Regions from separate parts of the Afifella sp. H1R genome, predicted to be linked through region 4. Evidence: riboswitches for the same ligand, from Rfam matches in the RefSeq annotation. Region 4 holds a riboswitch; each other region holds the start of a gene.
The links. Region 4 has a riboswitch for cobalamin ahead of L0F51_RS00905 (PocR ligand-binding domain-containing protein). Riboswitches for the same ligand answer to the same signal wherever they lie in the genome.

Region 1: another riboswitch for cobalamin. It lies ahead of L0F51_RS10510 (DUF4198 domain-containing protein); the one in region 4 lies ahead of L0F51_RS00905 (PocR ligand-binding domain-containing protein).
Region 2: another riboswitch for cobalamin. It lies ahead of L0F51_RS04910 (ABC transporter substrate-binding protein); the one in region 4 lies ahead of L0F51_RS00905 (PocR ligand-binding domain-containing protein).
Region 3: another riboswitch for cobalamin. It lies ahead of L0F51_RS12630 (TonB-dependent receptor domain-containing protein); the one in region 4 lies ahead of L0F51_RS00905 (PocR ligand-binding domain-containing protein).

The regions. Positions count from the first base shown of each region.
Region 1 is NZ_JAKEDY010000001.1:2,210,088-2,214,262, forward strand. Features, by position in the region: gene cbiQ (cobalt ECF transporter T component CbiQ) at 1-521, opposite strand, end outside; gene L0F51_RS10500 (cobalt ABC transporter permease) at 524-1,162, opposite strand; gene cbiM (cobalt transporter CbiM) at 1,159-1,791, opposite strand; gene L0F51_RS10510 (DUF4198 domain-containing protein) at 1,807-2,604, opposite strand; cobalamin riboswitch at 2,763-2,976, opposite strand; gene L0F51_RS10515 (DEAD/DEAH box helicase) at 3,138-4,175, opposite strand, start outside.
Region 2 is NZ_JAKEDY010000001.1:1,036,736-1,040,910, reverse strand. Features, by position in the region: gene L0F51_RS04920 (thiolase domain-containing protein) at 1-74, shown strand, start outside; gene L0F51_RS04915 (class I adenylate-forming enzyme family protein) at 78-1,595, shown strand; cobalamin riboswitch at 1,760-1,993, shown strand; gene L0F51_RS04910 (ABC transporter substrate-binding protein) at 2,123-3,130, shown strand; gene L0F51_RS04905 (iron ABC transporter permease) at 3,143-4,175, shown strand, end outside.
Region 3 is NZ_JAKEDY010000002.1:205,707-209,881, reverse strand. Features, by position in the region: gene L0F51_RS12630 (TonB-dependent receptor domain-containing protein) at 1-1,762, opposite strand, end outside; cobalamin riboswitch at 1,879-2,078, opposite strand; gene L0F51_RS12625 (acyl-CoA thioesterase) at 2,528-3,322, shown strand; gene L0F51_RS12620 (siderophore-interacting protein) at 3,380-4,175, opposite strand, start outside.
Region 4 is NZ_JAKEDY010000001.1:177,761-181,935, reverse strand. Features, by position in the region: gene L0F51_RS00910 (response regulator) at 1-245, opposite strand, end outside; gene L0F51_RS00905 (PocR ligand-binding domain-containing protein) at 238-1,488, opposite strand; cobalamin riboswitch at 1,608-1,820, opposite strand; gene L0F51_RS00900 (ABC transporter ATP-binding protein) at 2,254-3,342, opposite strand; gene L0F51_RS00895 (ROK family protein) at 3,357-4,175, opposite strand, start outside.

The DNA of each region.
Region 1 (4,175 bases), 2.0 Mb from region 4:
CGCTGATATTCCTGCTGCAGCACGTCGACATAGCGCACGGTGAACATCAGCAGGTAGATGAGCTTTTCCGGCACCATCAAACGCCGCAGCGCATGGCCGAGCGTCACCGGCTCGGTGGAGCCGACGAGCGCCATCAAGGCGAGGATGACGGCGTTCGCCGTCAGCGCGATCTCCGCCGCCTGCCGCAGCCCCTGCCAGCTCGCCGCAAAGCCGAAGACGGTGAACATCGCATCGCCCGGCACGGTGAAGGGCAGCATGGCGATCAGGAAGATGATGAAGCTGTCCATCATCGCCATGCGTTTGAGCGTCCGCGCGACCGGCAGCCGCGCCGACAGCATCAGGAAGAACGCCGCCAGAAGCCCGGTCGCCAAAACCGCGAGATCCTGCAGGCTCACCATCACGATGGCGAAGGCGACAGCAACGACGATGCGGGTGCGCACGTCGATGCCATCGATCAGCGTACCCTTGGCCTCGCCCGTATCGGTGAGCGCACGCCGTCCGGCTGAGAGAACGTGGCTCATCGTCAGGCCGCCGTCATCTTGCGCCGGGCCGCGATATAGAACGCGACGCCGAAGATGCCGAAGATATAGCCGATCCCGCCGAGGATGCTCTGCATGTCGTGCTTCTCCTTATAGGCGTCGATATCGCGCCGGAGCGGGATCACCTGTTTCTGCACCGCTTCGGTGATCATCTCGTGCTGTGCTTCAAGAAGCGCGGCGAGGTCGACGCCGGAGTTTTGGGCGGTCGCTCCCCCAGTCTCGTCGCCGGAAGACGCCGGCTCGGCGGCACCGGCCGCAGCTTCGGCAGCGACCAGCGCCGGCGATGAGGCCTCCGCACCGCCGATCTCCGGCAGCTCCTCGGCCGACATCCGCACCTGCGCCACATGGCCCGCGCCGAGATTGGCCTTGAAGACGAGCGGCACCGCCTTTTCGGGCTTGTAGGTGAAGGCTCCGGTCTCGTCGGTTACCGCCTCGCCGAGCTTGTTGCCGTTGTCGTCGAACACCTCGACCGTCGCATCGCTCGCCATGTCGCCATTGGAAAAGCCGACCTCGCCTTCCACGACATCGCCGGACGCATAGACCGACGCGATGACCTTGTGAGCGAGAGCCTGCGATGCGGGCAGAAGAGCCAGAAAAACGAGGGCTGCGCAGAGCTTTCTCATAGCGCGACCTCCTCGGCAGCGGACCGATTGAAAGTGGCGAAGAGCTCCGGCTTGACGCGGCGGGCGAGAACCACGGCCGCCCCCGTCACCAGCGCTTCGATGATCATGATCGGGATATGGGCGAAGAAGACGAGCTTGGCGGCCGGGATGAATTCGTCGCCGGACAGCGCCAGAGCGATCGCGACGAACGCCGTCGTCAGCGCGATCGCGAGCCCCCCGCCGATGGCGCCTGAAATCGCGGCGACCGTCAGCGAATTGGAGGCGATCCCCCGCCGGCACAGATAATAGACGATCACCGCCGGCAGCGCGATGTTGAGCGTATTCACCCCGAGCACGGTGAGCCCTCCGAAGCCGAAGAACACCGCTTGCAGAAGAAGCCCGACGAACAGCGCCGGAAAGGCGGCCCAGCCGAGCACCAGCCCGGCCAGACCGTTCATGATGAGATGGACGCTGGAGGGACCGATCGGAACATGGATGAGCGAGGCGACGAAGAACGTCGCGCTCAACACCCCGGCGGCCGGCATTTTTTCCGCCGTCAGCGATTTGAGGCCGAGCGCGATGCCCCCGGCCGCGAGCACCGCTCCCCCGATGACGACGTCATTGGCGAGAGCTCCGTCGACAATATGCATCGATCCCTCCTGCCGTCACTCGACGTCGTAGGCGCGCACCCAGATGACGGCGTCCTGCGAGAGCTCTTTGCCCTCGAACTCCGTCTTCGGACCCGTACCGAGCGCGGCAAAGCCCCAGAACCCGGCTTTCGGGACGCCGAAGGTGAAGTAGCCGTTCTCGTCGCTCATCGCGACGACGGCACCGCCCGGCATCGGCGAGGCTTTGGGTTCGGTGGGCTTGTTCTCGTCCATGGAGGGCTCGGCCGCCATGTATTCGACTTCGATCTCGGCGCCTGCGACCGGCTTGCCTTCCGACAGGACGCGCCCCGTGAAGGTGGAGCCGGCCAGAATGTTGGTCGGGCGATCGAGCGGCACGATTTCCGTCGCAAGCTCTTTGGGCTCGGCCCAGTCGGTCGGCAATTGCGCCCGGTTCAGATAGGCCTTGGCGATCTGCTGGATGTAGATGTCCTCGCTCTCCTCGTAATAGGGCTGAGGCACGACGACGAGCGTGTAATCGCCGGCGCGCTTGGCCGGCAGCGTGGCATCGAAGGCTTGCGCGCTGTTTTCGAGCCCCTCGAAGGAGATCGGCTTGAGGCTGTCCTTGAGATCGATCTTCTTGCCGCGGAAGACGGCGTAGAACTCTTCCGGCGCGCCCATATCCATGACATGGCCGTTCTCGAAGGGGTGCCAGAAGATCAGCTTCAGCGGCACGTCGCCCGGCTCGGCGAGGTTCACCTCGGGCGTATAGATCAGCTGAAAATGCGCTTCGGCTGCGGCGGGAAGAAGGAACGCCGCCGATGTGAGGGCGGCACAGGCAAACTTACGAAGTTTCATTCGTATCGTCTCTCCAATGACTGTGGCGGACGAACCGCGACAGTGATGCGGAAAGGACGATCGGGGTTTTGGCGTGGATTGGGCGCAAATGGGATTCCTGGCGCCGTTCCACCGCCAGACGCTCACCCCGGCGTCCGTTGCGGTGCGGCACCGGTGGCCCGGCGTCGCGCGTCAGCGGCAGGTCTCCTGGCTTGCGGGTCACAGCGTGGCTTCGTCTTCCCAGCGCATATGCGCCAGTGACATGTTGAAGCCCTGCTCGCCGCTCACAGTTGCGGGGGCAGCCACGGTTTCGGTCCCTGCTGGGTACGCCTCACCGTGTTCCCTTTTAATCCGGTCGCTTTGCGTCCGGAAACCGTTGACGCCCCATCTGCCGGCGAATGGCCATAATTGTCAATGCCGTGCACGTTGAGCAGCTATGCCCGGCACGACTTTCCTTTGCCGGCAACGGACGACGCCGAAGGGCGTGCAACGGCACAAAAAAGGCCGACCGCACATGGCGGCCGGCCCTCTCAAAATCAAACGTGTTCAGGCGTTCAGCGCGCGGCGACCTGCTTGTCGCCGGCCCCGGTTTTTGGTTTGCCGCTCTTGCGCAGCATCCGTTCCAGACCGGCCTGGGCGCCCTCGTTGCCGCGGCCGCCGTCGCGGCGGGGCCCGTCACGCCGGCCATCCGCGCCACTTTTGCGGCTCTTGGGCGCGCCGCCCTCGGCCCGCTTGGCCGAACGGCCTCCTTCGGCACCTTCCGGCCTGCGGTTGCGTCCGCCTTTCGGGGCATCGCCGTTGCGGCCTTCATTCCGCCCGTCGCTCCGCCCTTCGTTGCGCCCCTCGGAGCGAGCTTCGAAGGCCGCGGGTTTGTTGCCCGAGCGCCGGCGGTTGCGTGAGGGTGAAGTGCGCTTGCCGGGCTGGCGTGATCTTTCGTCGCGCCGCTCGCCCGCCTGCTGGCGCACGCCTGCAGACGGCGCCTCATCGGTTTCGCCGACCACCTCGGCCCCGGCCTGGGTCGCGACTGCCTCGCGCCGCGGGGCCGCACCATGCGCATCGATCCTCTTGCCGATCAGCTTTTCGATGTCGCGCAGAAGACCCCGCTCGGAATGATCGCACAGCGAGATCGCGATGCCGCTCTTGCCGGCGCGCGCGGTCCGCCCGATGCGGTGCACATAGGCCTCCGGCACGTTCGGCAGCTCGAAGTTGACGACATGCGAGACGTCGTCGATGTCGATGCCGCGCGCCGCGATATCGGTCGCGACCAGAACGGACACACGGCCGTTGCGGAAGGCACCGAGTGCCTTTTCGCGCTGATTCTGGCTCTTATTGCCGTGAATCGCAGCCGAGCGCAGGCCAGCCTTGTCGAGATGCTGGCTGACGCGGTCGGCCCCGCGCTTGGTGCGCGTGAAGACGATCGCCCGCTCCATATCGGCCGTGCCGAGAAGATCGACGAGCATGTCGCGCTTGCCGGCACTCGCCACGTTGATGACGCTTTGTGCGATCTGCTCGATCGGGCGCGACACCGGGGCGACGGAGATTTCCGCCGGCTGATGAAGAAAATCGCCCGCGAGCTTGCGGATCGCCGGCGG
Region 2 (4,175 bases), 860 kb from region 4:
TCGGCCTCTGCTTCAACATGGGCGGAGGCGCCGTCGCAAGCTACGTTTCGATCCTCGAGCCTTTGGAGGTCTGACCCATGAACCTCGCGGACTGGCTTCTTCGCACGGCGCGGCGCATGCCCGAAGCACCGGCGCTTTTGCGTGGTGATGAACTTGTGGCGACCTACGGAGAGTTTGCCGAACGGGCCGCACGGCTCGGGCGCGCGCTCAAAGAGGTGCATGGCGTTTCACCGGGAGACCGGGTCGCGATCTTCATGGCCAATTCGACCGAGTATCTGGAGATCATGTATGGGATCTGGTGGGTCGGCGCGGCCGCCGTGCCGATCAACCACAAGCTCCATCCGCGCGAGGCGGCCTACATCGTCAAGGATTCAGGAGCGGGTCTCGTCTTCATCTCCGAGGGAGACGAGGTGCTGGCGCAGCGGCTCGATGAGGGCGTGCGTCTGATCACCGCGCCGGGCAAGGCGTACCAGGAGCTTCTTGCCGCCGAACCGCTTGCCGCGCCACATGCGATGTCGTCGGATGTGCTCGCCTGGCTTTTCTACACCTCCGGAACGACCGGCAATCCGAAAGGCGTCATGCTCTCGGTCGCCAATCTGCAGGCGATGAGCTTTGCCTATTTTGTCGATGTCGACGAGGTGCACACCGAGGATGCCGCGCTCTATGCCGCGCCGATGTCGCATGGGGCGGGGCTCTACAACTTCATGCACGTTCTCCGCGGTGCCCGCCATGTCGTTCCAAAATCAGGTGGATTTGATGCGGCGGAGATCGTTTCGCTTGCCCGCTCGCTCGGCGGTCTGTCCTTCTTCGCCGCGCCGACCATGGTCCGCCGCCTCGTCCAGCACGCGAAGACGACCGGCTATGACGGCGAGGGGATCCGGACCATCGTCTATGGAGGCGGGCCGATGTATGTCGCCGATATCGAAGAGGCGGTTTCGCTCTTCGGGCCGCGCTTCGTGCAGATCTACGGCCAGGGCGAAAGCCCGATGACGATCACGGCTCTCTCTCGCGATCTCGTGGCCGACAGGACCCACCCGCGCTGGAAGGAACGCCTCGGCTCCGTCGGCACCGCGCAATCCTGCGTCGATGTGCGGGTGGCGGACGGCGACGGTCATACGCTCGCCCCGGGCGAGAGCGGCGAGATTTTGGTTCGCGGTCCGAGCGTCATGGCCGGCTACTGGCAAAACGAGAAGGCGAGCGCGGAATCTCTGCGCGACGGCTGGCTCTGGACCGGTGATGTCGGTGCGATGGACGAGGACGGTTTCCTGACGCTGATGGATCGCTCCAAAGACGTCATCATCTCCGGCGGCACCAACATCTATCCGCGCGAGGTCGAAGAGGTGCTCTTGCGGCATCCCGCCGTTCAGGAGGTGTCTGTCGTCGGCCGGCCGAGCCCCGAATGGGGTGAGGACGTCGTCGCGTTCGTCGTCGCACCGGAGAACGCGCCGAATGTCGAAGAACTCGATGCGCTCTGCCGCGAGGAAATCGCCCGCTTCAAGCGCCCGAAGGACTACGTCTTTCTGAATGAGCTTCCGAAGAACAATTACGGCAAGGTGCTCAAAATCGAGCTTCGCAGGCTGCTCAGCCAAGCATAAGCGAATCGGACGGGGCCGCGAACGCGGTGCGTCTGGCTCCACATGACCGAAGTCCGACGTATGCGTGTCTGAAAGATCGCGGGCGTGGCGCGCTTGCTTGTTTGAGCCTGCGCAACCGGGACAGAATGTGGCGCGCATCCGGCTTGACACTCCGACACCATCCAGCCTTTATCTCAGTCGATGGTTTCCAGCGAAACGAAGACTTCGCTGGGTGAAAAGGGAATACGGTGCGGTGTAGCCAGTAGGCGCCAAATCCGTGACTGCCCCCGCAATTGTGAGCGGAGAGCGACCCCGAACAATGCCACTGGGCGTGCGACGGACACCGTCTAGCGCCTGGGAAGGCTCGGGGAAGCAGAGACCCGCAAGTCAAGAGACCTGCCATCATCATGCAACCAGACCCGGCGGGGATGTCGGGGGAAGGATCGAGATGACAATCTTGTCGTCGACGACAATGCGCGAGTCTCTTTTCGGGCAATCCATTCCGCCTGCCCCCGCGGTTCTCTCTCGGAACCAGGATAGCAGACACAATGCACCGAAACGTCGCGATCGGCCTTGCAGCACTGGCCAGTCTTTCGCTCATCGACGCCGCGCATGCGAACGAAACCAGCTACCCGCTGAGCATCGACAATTGCGGACAAACCATCACGTTCGAGGCCGCGCCTGAGCGCGATGTCACGGTCGGCCAGTCTGCGACTGAGATTCTCTACTCGCTCGGCCTCGGCGACAAGGTCGTCGGGACCTCAGTCTGGTTCAGCGATGTGTTGCCGGAGTTTGCCGAACTCAACAGCGGCATCGAGCGGCTCGCCGACAACGATCCGAGCTTTGAAAGCGTCGTCGCCAAGAAGCCGGGCCTCGTTGCGGTTTCCTATGAGTGGCATATCGGACCGCAGGGCATCGTCGGGACCCGCGAGCAGTTCCATGACGTCGGCATCCCGACCTACATCCTTCCGACCGATTGCGTGAAAGACAATTCCGCTGGCGTCGATGGCACCAGGCTCGAGATGTACAGCACCGACGCCCTGTATCGTGCGATCCGCGAACTTGCGGAGATCCACGACGTCAAGGCGGAGGGTGAGGCGCTCATCAGCGATCTTTCGGAGCGCGAAGCCGCTGCGGTGGAGAAAGCGAAAGAAGCGAAGGCGGGCGACGTTTCCGCGGTCTTCTGGTTTTCGTCTGCCGAAATGGACGTCGATCCCTACGTCGCCGGGCGCAAGGGCGTTCCGGGCTGGATGATGGAAAAGCTCGGCGTCCGCAACGTCGTGGAAAGCGACGAGGAATGGCCGACCGTTGGCTGGGAGACGATCGCCAAGGCCAATCCCGACATCATCGTCGTCGCCAAGATGACCCGCCGCCGCTTTCCTGCCGACGACGTCGAAAAGAAGCTCGAATTCCTCAAGACGGATCCGGTCGCCAAGGAAATGGAAGCCGTCAAGGCGGGGCGGATTCTCGTTATGGACGCCCATTCCATGGATCCCTCCATCCGCAACATCTCGGCACTCGAGATGCTCGCCGATGAACTTCCCAAGCTGAAATAGCAGAGCCCGATTATGGCCACTCAACGACCCGGCCGCTGGCCGGGTCTTCTGACATCGTTGTCGTCGAAACTCGCAATTCTGGGGGCCGCTCTGATCCTCGGGGCCGCGATCGGAGAGACGCGAATCCCGCTGGAAACGGTCGGGCAGGTGCTTGCCATGAAGGTGTTCGGGGGAAGCTATCCTGTCGATCCGATCGATCAGGGCATCGTCTGGAATTACCGCTTCAGCCGGGCAATCGTCGCGGCCTCCTGTGGCGCAGGCCTGGCCGTCTCGGGGCTGGTGCTTCAGACGCTGCTGCGCAATGTGCTCGCTGACCCTTACATTTTAGGGATCTCTGCCGGTGCATCGACCGGAGCCGTGGCTGTCACCATCGCCGGCATCGGCGGTGGTCTCGTGTCGCTCTCGGCCGGCGCTTTCGTCGGCGCCCTCGTGGCGTTCGCGCTCGTCATCGCTCTGGCGCGGGCCGCCGGTGGCTTTGCGGGAACATCGACCGGTCAAGTGATCCTTGCCGGCGTGGCCGGGGCCCAGCTTTTCAATGCGCTCACGTCGCTGATCATCGCGCACTCGGCCAATGCCGAACAGGCGCGCGGCATCATCTTCTGGCTGCTCGGAAATCTGTCCGGTGTGCGCTGGCCTGATGTATGGCTCGCCGCACCCGTCGCGCTCCTGGTGTTTGTCATCATTACGGTCCATGCGCGGGCGCTCGATGCGTTCGCCTTCGGATCGGATGCGGCTGCCTCTCTGGGCATCAACGTATTGAAGACACAGGCGATCCTGATCGGGGCGGCCGCTCTGGTGACGGCCGTTATGGTCAGCATCGTGGGTGCAATCGGCTTCGTCGGACTGGTTGTCCCGCATGCGGCAAGGCTTCTGGTCGGTCCGCGCCATGGCCGGCTCATCCCGATGACGGCGATCACCGGCGCCGTTTTTCTCATCTTCGCCGACATCGTGTCGCGAATCATCATTCCGGGCCAGGTTCTGCCGATCGGTGTCGTGACGGCGCTCGTCGGTGCGCCGGCATTCGCGCTGATCCTGGTGCGCGGTC
Region 3 (4,175 bases), on a different contig from region 4:
TCCACACCCAGTCCTTCTGCTCGCCGTTGTAATCGACCGAGACGTTGACGTTGGCGCGCCCCTGAAGGAACGCGTAGTTGACGACGAGGCTGGCGACGTTCTGCGGCCGGCGGATCAATTCGTCGCCGGTCGGGTCCTCGCCGTCCGTATAGGTGTAGGAGCCTGTCACCGTCAGATTGTCGATCGGCTCGACCGTCAGGGCGACTTCCACGCCATCGATCTTGGATTCTCCCGGCTGGTTGATCGAGGACTGGCCCGAGCCGGTGATGAGGTTGGAGATCTCCTGATTGAAATAGGTGACGTCGAGCGAGGCCCGGTTTGCCCAGAAGGCCTGCGTGACGCCGACGTCGAAGCCTTTCGCCTCTTCCGGCTCGAGATCCGGATTGCCGCGATAGGTGTTGGTGTAGCCGTAGAGTTCGAAGAGCGTCGGGTTCTTCACGCCGGTGCCGTAGGAGGCGTGGAGCTTGGTGCCGGTCTGGCGGAAATTGTAGGCGCCGGTCAGCCGGTAGGTGGTGGCATCCTCGAAGACGTCGTTCAGGTCGTGGCGGAGGCCCGCCGTCAGCGACAGGTCCTCAAACAGGCTCAGCTGATACTGGCCGATGAAGCCCGTCGAGGTGATGGAGCGATCGAAGGACGACCAGGCGCTGTCGGAGACGGCGCTGTCTTCACCCCGCTCGACCCCAAAGGTGAGCGTATGCCCGGCATTGGCGATGGCGGGCGTATCGAACATGAAGGTCGAGCGGTAATCGAACTGCAGCCGCTCGCCTTCGTAAGTGCTGGTCACCGTGGTCGGGTCGAGATCGCGATAATCGCGGGTCTGATCGGTGTAGGAGATGCCGGCGAGCTGCTCCCAGTGCCCGTCGAGGAGCGTCACCTTCGCCTGAGCGCGGGTGAAAAGCTGGTCGCCCTTCATGTCCTGATTGGAATCGAGCGGGCCGGTATGGCCGACGGAGGGCAGAAACCCTTCCGAATCGAGATCGGTGCGCAGGCGCGTGTAACGCGCGACGCCTGAAAGATTGAGCCAGTCGGTGACGTCGACGCCGCCCTTGGCGAAGAGGGTGCCGTTTTCGTAGCCGTCGTCTTCCCTGTTGCCGAGGCGTTCATCGGCAACCGAGATTCCATCCGTGCGCACGCCGGATGCGCCGGCGATGAAATCGTAGTTGGTGCCGGCCGTCCCGATCGTGGCGTTGCCGCTCAACGTCTTGTGCGAACCGGCTTCGAGGCGGCCCGTCAGATGCGTGCCGGGTTCGGCGCGCCGGGTGATGATGTTGACGACGCCGCCGATCGCATCGGAGCCATAGAGCGCGCTCTGCGGCCCGCGCAGCACCTCGATGCGCTCGATGTTGTCGGCAAGAAGATGCGCGAAATCGAATTCCGAACCGCGCGCCGGGTCGTTGACGGGGATGCCGTCGACGAAAATCTTGGTCTGGTTGCCTTCAGAGCCGCGGATGCGAAGCTGCGTGAACTGGCCGCGCGGGCCGGCCGCATTGACGATGACGCCCGGCACCTGGCGCAGCGCTTCCGTCGCGTCGTGGATGTTCTGCTGTTTCAGCTCTTCGCCGGTGATGACGGTCACGGCGCTGCCGACCTCCGTGAGGGGCGTCGCCGTCAGGTTCGCCGTGACGGAGAGTTCGGGGAGTTCGATGACGTCATCGTCCTGCGCGGCGGCCGGAGACATGCCGGCGGCGACGAAAACGCCGGCACAAACGGCGACGAAGCGTTGCGGCGGAACGCCTTCACGCGAGGGGCGGGAGAAAAACACAGGACGACCTCAAGGGCGGCGCACGGCCGGTTGGCACATCACCGCGATCGAGGACGCTTCATGCGCAAGGGCTCATGAAGTCTATCCCATCGGCACATCCCCGACCGACGTGACCGCGCGTGACCACGGTTGACGGCAGGTCTCCTGACTTGCGGGTCATGATCGCGTCGCCGCCTTCCCGGTACCCTCGGGGCCAGTGGCATTGTGACGAGCGATTCGCCGCTCACAGTTGCGGGGACAGTCGCGGATTTGAGCATCGCCCGCACCGCGTTCCCTTTTGAGCCTCTAAAGAGGCACCGTCGAAAGGACCGGACCACGATCGCGGCCGTCGCGTCAAGATGAATCGCAGGCGCATGAGCTTGATTGGAAGTCGCTTTCGCTTTTGACAGCGGCGGATGAAGCCTGCCGATGGCGCCCGGCGGCGCGGCCTCCTGCGAGAATGGATGGCTATGGGAGAGGGGGCAAAAGGCCGCAGAGGCGGCGCGCGCACGGCGCCTTTGCGGGGTTTCGTTGGGCTTCCCAAAGGTCGGGCGGATAGATTGGGCCTCAGAGGTTGCGCCTGGGCGATCGGCAGAAAGTTCGCCTTGACGGTGTGCGCTGCGGTGCGCTTGAGGCGGGAAGGTGGTCAGGCTCTGCGCCCCTGGGATGAGGTTCGCAGGCCTTCTGCGGCGGCGATACAGAGCAGCTTGAGCGCTTGGGATGGGGAGGTCTCGACATGATCATGGCAGCAGAACATTTGCGTGCTGAAACGGCGGAGCGCGCACAATGAACGCGCCGGAGACAAGCGCGGAGAACGCGTTGGGGCGTCCCGCCAACGGCTTCACCCGACTGATCGACTTCGTCTTTCCCGGCGACGCCAATCACCATGGCACGCTCTTCGGCGGCATCGGCCTTGCGCATATGGACAAGGTCGCCTTCCTCGTCGCCTCGCGTTACGCGCATGTCGACTTCGTCACCGCCTCCTGCGAACGCATCGATTTTCACGTCCCGGCGCATGTCGGGGAAATCGTCGAGCTGACGGGAAAGGTGGTGCGTGTCGGCCGCCGTTCGCTCGGTGTCGAGGTTGATCTCGTCGCCGAGGCGCCGCTGTCCGGCGAACGGCGCCTGTCGACGCGGGGCGTCTTCAACATGGTGGCCGCCGATACGTTGGAGCGGTATGGCGGCGCGCTGCCGCCCCTGTCGGACGAACCCGAGATGGCGGTGTCTGAAAGCGGCTCGTGCGAGATCGTCTTTCCCGATCAGACGAGCCATTACGGCAGCCTCTATGGCGGCCACGTCCTTGCCGCGATGGGCAAATCCGCGTTCGTCGCAGCGACCCGACATTGCCGAAAAATCGTCGTCATGGCCGCCTCGCAACGCGTCGATTTCATGGATCAGGTCGTCGCCGGCGAGATGATCGAGCTCAACCCCTCGATCGTGGCGACCGGGCGCTCCTCGATGACCGTCGAGGTGACGATGATCGCCGAGGCGCTCCTGTCGGAAAACCGCCGGCTGTGCGGCAAGGGGACGTTCGTGATGGTCGCCGTCGACGAGACCCACCGCCCGGTCGCGATCGCCTGAGAGCTTTTTGAAGCAAGGAGATTCCGCTGGTCGGATGCGGCGCGGCGGGCGCGAGCGTCACTCGTTTTCCGGCGCCTGATCCACGAGCTCACCCTGCCGCCAATAGGCGACGACGAGGTGGTCCTGCTTTTTCAGTCCGCGCTCGGTGCGGAGATGGTTGCGGATTGCCTTGAAGGCGTTGAACTCGCAAGCCGCCCAGACATAAGGCGAAGAGGCAGATGGCGGGAATTCGACGGCGCGGACGGCCTCGCACAGGCGAAGGCCCGGCCTGTCCGCGCCGCGGTGGATCCACTCGACCGTGATCGCGCCGTTGCCGATCGGCTGCTCCTCCTGAGGTCCGGCGACCTCGATCAAGGCGCGGCCCGGCGTGTCGGCGGGAAGGATCTCCAGAAATCGGCTGATGGCCGGAAGCGCCGTTTCGTCGCCGGCGAGGAGATACCAGTCGCGACCGCGCACGATGCTGCCTCCGACCGGGCCGGCAAGACCCGCCATCACGCCTGGCTGTGCGCGCAAGGCGAATGCCGTGCCGGGACCAGCGTCGTCATGGAGAACGAAGTCGATGTCGAGGGTTCCGGCGGCGGGGTCGCAGCTTCGCACCGTATAGCGCCGCAGCGCGGGCGTCGGCCTCTCCGGATCCCATTTCAGGAGACCGTCGCGGCCGACTGTCGGCCAGACCAGTTCGCCGCCCTCGGGCGGAATGATCAGACCGAGATGCAGGTTCTCGTCATCGGCGAAGCGGTCGAGGCCCTCGCCCGCAAAGGTGATCCGGCGCATATGCGGAGTGATGTCGCGCACCTTGCGGACGCTGACCGGGCGGAAGTTCGGCGGGGTTTCGATGTCGTCGCCGTCGCCC
Region 4 (4,175 bases):
ATCTTGATGTCGATCAGAATGAGTTCTGGCCGCTCGCGCCGCGCCAGCTCCACCGCCTCGGAGCCGTTCTTGGCCTCCCAGACATTGGCGAAGTCGAGCGCCTCAGCCGCCACGACGCGGCTGACCGTCGAGCGAATGATGGGCGTGTCGTCGGCCACCAGAAGGCCGGGCCGAACCGAGGACTCCTGCTGAAAAGCGCCTTGAAACATGGACGCAAAACGCTCAGTGCGTGCGAGCTCAAGCATTTTCAAGCTGCGCATAGTCGCCGAGTGGCCAGGAAAGCTCAATTCGGGTTCCCTCATTCAATCTGCTTGTTACTTTGAGATCGAAGTCGTTGCCGTACTCGCTGTCGAGCCGGGTGATAACACTTTGCAGTCCGAGAGCCGCGCGGCTGCGCTCCGCCTGCTGCAGGACACAACGATCGTTGTTGAGCGCGGCGACCTGAGCCTCGCTCATCCCCGCGCCGTTGTCATAGACCTCGATCAAGCCGCGATCGTCCACCCTCCGCGCCGAGACGCGCACGCGAACCGGCCGCGAGAGCGCTTCCACCCCGTGCACGATGGCATTCTCGGCAAGCGGCTGCAGAACCATGCACGGGACCGGCCAATTGCGCAGGCTTTCGTCGAGATCGACTTCGATGCTCAGGTGGTCGCCGAAGCGAAGCTGGTGGAGGCGCAAGCAGCGTTCGATCATGTCGAATTCTTCGCTGAGCGGCACCGAAGTGGCGAGATTGCGCAGGCTGTAGCGGAGGATGTCGCTCAGCATGTAAGCGACTTCCTCGGTCTTCACCGCCTTCTCCTCGAAGGCCGTGTAGCCAATGAGCGTCAAAGAATTGAACAGAAAATGCGGATTGACGCGCGCCTGCAACGCCCGCAACTGGGCATCCTGCAGCGCCTTTTCCGTGGCGGCTTTGGCTTTCACCTCTTTGAGGAGACGCGCCTGGATCAGGTTCGTCTTGCCAATCTCGATGATGTGGCTCGCCGCCAGCATCAGCATCTCCACGGCGGAATCGAGGCGATCTCGATCGGCCGCCGGCATGGCATAGACGGCTTCCTCAAGCTCTGCCGGAGCAATGCCGAGAGAATGGTTTCGGTCGAGCACGTTGCTGATCGTGCGCTCGCGCTCGTCTTCGAGCATCACCTGGCCGCACAAGAGGCAGCCGAGATATTCATCCTCGATGATGATCGGCGCGGCGACGTCGACGAGCCCGGCATGGCAGACATAAGTCGCCGGCCGGCCTGAGCGGTAGGCGGCGAGCCCCCCGCAGGCATCGCATGCATGACAACGCCGCAACCCTTCGGGGGTGGAGCGCATCAAACGACACACAGGCTGGAAATTGCTCGCTTTGGTGACGGGCACCCCGTCGCGATCAACCGTCACCGCGGCCATATCCATGGCCTTGGCAAAAGTATCCTGGATCCGCTGCAACGTCGGGACGTCGACGAAGTCCTGGATCCGCCACTTATGAGTTGGGAAATGCTCTTCCATCAGGATGACCGACCCGCCCAACGCCGAAAGATGACAAGCAAGCGCAAGCGCTGCCCGCCGTGATTTTCGTCGCTGGATGCAGACCCCGACATCCCTCGTTGTACGCCGACAGCCCACACAGCCCGACGCACATCACCGGCAGGTCTCCTGGCTCGCGGCACCAAGCAAGGGCTACCTTCCCAGCGCTCACGCGCCAGTGGCACTCCCAGCCCTGCTCTCCGCTCACAGTTGCGGGGGCAGCTACGGTTTCGGACCCTTTTGGGTACGCCTCACCGTATTCCCTTTTCATCCTCGCGCTCTCACGCTCGGAAACCGGTAACAGGCTTTTACTGGCGCCAACGGCGGCTTATGTCAAGTCGGCAGGGCCGCTAACGCTTTCGTTACCCACCGGCAATAGGAGAAAATTCTATTTTCGGTTTATTTTTAGCGCGTGCAGGTTGCTATCTGCCATAAAACGGCCACTCGAAGCTCCAATATTCGTAATATTTACATCGGAATTGGAGAATAATACTTCGATGTATGACGATTTCTACAGGCGCTCGCGCCCCGATCCGGCCATAATGCCGCACGTTGCCGGGCCTCGACACCCTCTTCGCCTGGCCTCAGCGGCACCACGCCGCGGGACGTATAGCGCCTTTCAGTACAGGATTTCTGCAACAGAGGCGGACTGCCCGTGTGCCGTCCAGCAACCTCCTCGGGGTCGCCTCCTCCGGGCCACCCCTTCGAGCACGGGGGTGGCCGATGCCGTCAAAGCCTCGGCCCGAACTATAGAGCCTGACCATCCCTGTCGAAGAAATGGCAATGGGCGGGATCGAAACTCAGCCAAACGCGCTCGCCCGTCGTCACATCGCTGATCCCAGCCGTCTCGACGGTCACGAGATCATCCTCGCCGATATTGGCATAGAGAAGCGTGTGGTTGCCGAAAGTCTCGACGACGACGATCTCGGCCGCAATACCTTCGGTTTTCTCGCGGCTGAACTTGATCTCATGCGGGCGGATGCCGAGCACGACATCCTCCCGATCGATCGCTGCCGCCGGCGCTTCCGGAAAAGCCATTTCGACCCCGTTCGGGAGCTTGAGGCGAGGACCTCCCTCCGCCGCTCCGGCGACGCGCACCGGCAGGAAGTTCATCTGCGGGCTGCCGATGAAGCTCGCCACGAAACGGGTCTTCGGCTTGCCATAGAGTTCGAGCGGCGTGCCCACCTGCTCGATGCGCCCCTCGTTCAACACCACGATGCGGTCGGCCAGCGTCATCGCCTCGGTCTGATCGTGTGTGACGTAGATCATCGTGGCGTCCATGTCGCGATGCAGACGCGCGATCTCGATGCGCATCTGGGCGCGCAGAGCGGCGTCGAGGTTGGACAACGGCTCGTCGAACAGGAAGACCTTCGGATCACGCACGATCGCACGACCGATGGCGACACGCTGGCGTTGTCCGCCGGACAATTGCCGCGGCTTGCGCTGAAGAAGCTCCGACAGGCGCAACATTTCCGCCGCTTCCGTGACCTGCCGCTTGATCTCCGACTTCTCGACCTTCGCCTGCTTCAGGCCGAAGCCCATATTCTCTTCCACGGTCAGATGCGGATAGAGCGCGTAGGACTGGAACACCATCGAGATGCCGCGCTTGGCAGGCGACAAATCCTTCACCGAACGCCCCTCGATCAAAAGGTCGCCGGAGGTGATCTCCTCCAGCCCTGCAATCAAGCGCAGGAGCGTCGACTTCCCGCATCCAGACGGTCCGACGAAAACGACGAATTCTCCGGGCTCGACACCAAGGTCGACACCGCGGATCACCTCCGCGGCCCCGAACTTCTTACGCACGCCTCGAAGTTCAACTTGCAGCTCTCGGGCCATGGCGGTCACCTCGTTCAACCGAATGCCGATGGTTTGATGACGGGGACGTTTTCGCCCGCCACAGGATTGAGACGGCGGCGCACCATGGCCGCAGCTCCGATGAGGCCGGAATCGTTACCATGCTCGGTCGCCAAGATCCGGGCATCATCAAACAGATACGGCCAGGTGTTTGCCCGAAGGTGGCGACGGATACGGTCCAGCAGAAAGCCTCCGGCGAGCGAGATGCCCCCGCCGACGACGCAAAGCTCGATGGCGGTGAGGTTGATCATCGTCCCGAATGCCTGGGCGATGTAGCGCCCCATCGTCTCGAACGCCGCGTCGGCTCGTGCATCACCGGCCAGAGCGCGTTCGCGTAAAAGGCTCATGTTGAGATCTTCGGCCGCTTCTCCGGTCTCCGCGGCATAGGCGGCGATGACGGCCTTGCCACCGGCGAGATCCTCAAACGTACCGTGAAGACCATAGCGTTCATACGGATGACCCGGCTCCAAAACCATGGCACCGAATTCCGGTGGCTTGCCATCACGGCCGCGCACGATACGCCGATCGATGACGAGGGCGCCGCCAATACCGGTGCCCACCGTGATGAGGGCAAAGCTCGAAACGCGCCTGCCGACACCGAACTCCAATTCGCCGAGCGTGGCAGAGATCGCGTCGTTGTCCGTTGCCGCGGGCACGTTCAGACGTCTGGCGAGCTCAGCCGCAAGCGAGCCGCCCTTAAGAAGCGGAACATTTCCGGTACCGTCGAGCGGCAGGCCGGTGGCGGGATCGGCATAGCCCGGTGCTGCGATCCCGATCGCTTCGGGCGCGGCTGAGACCGTACGCGCCAAGGCATC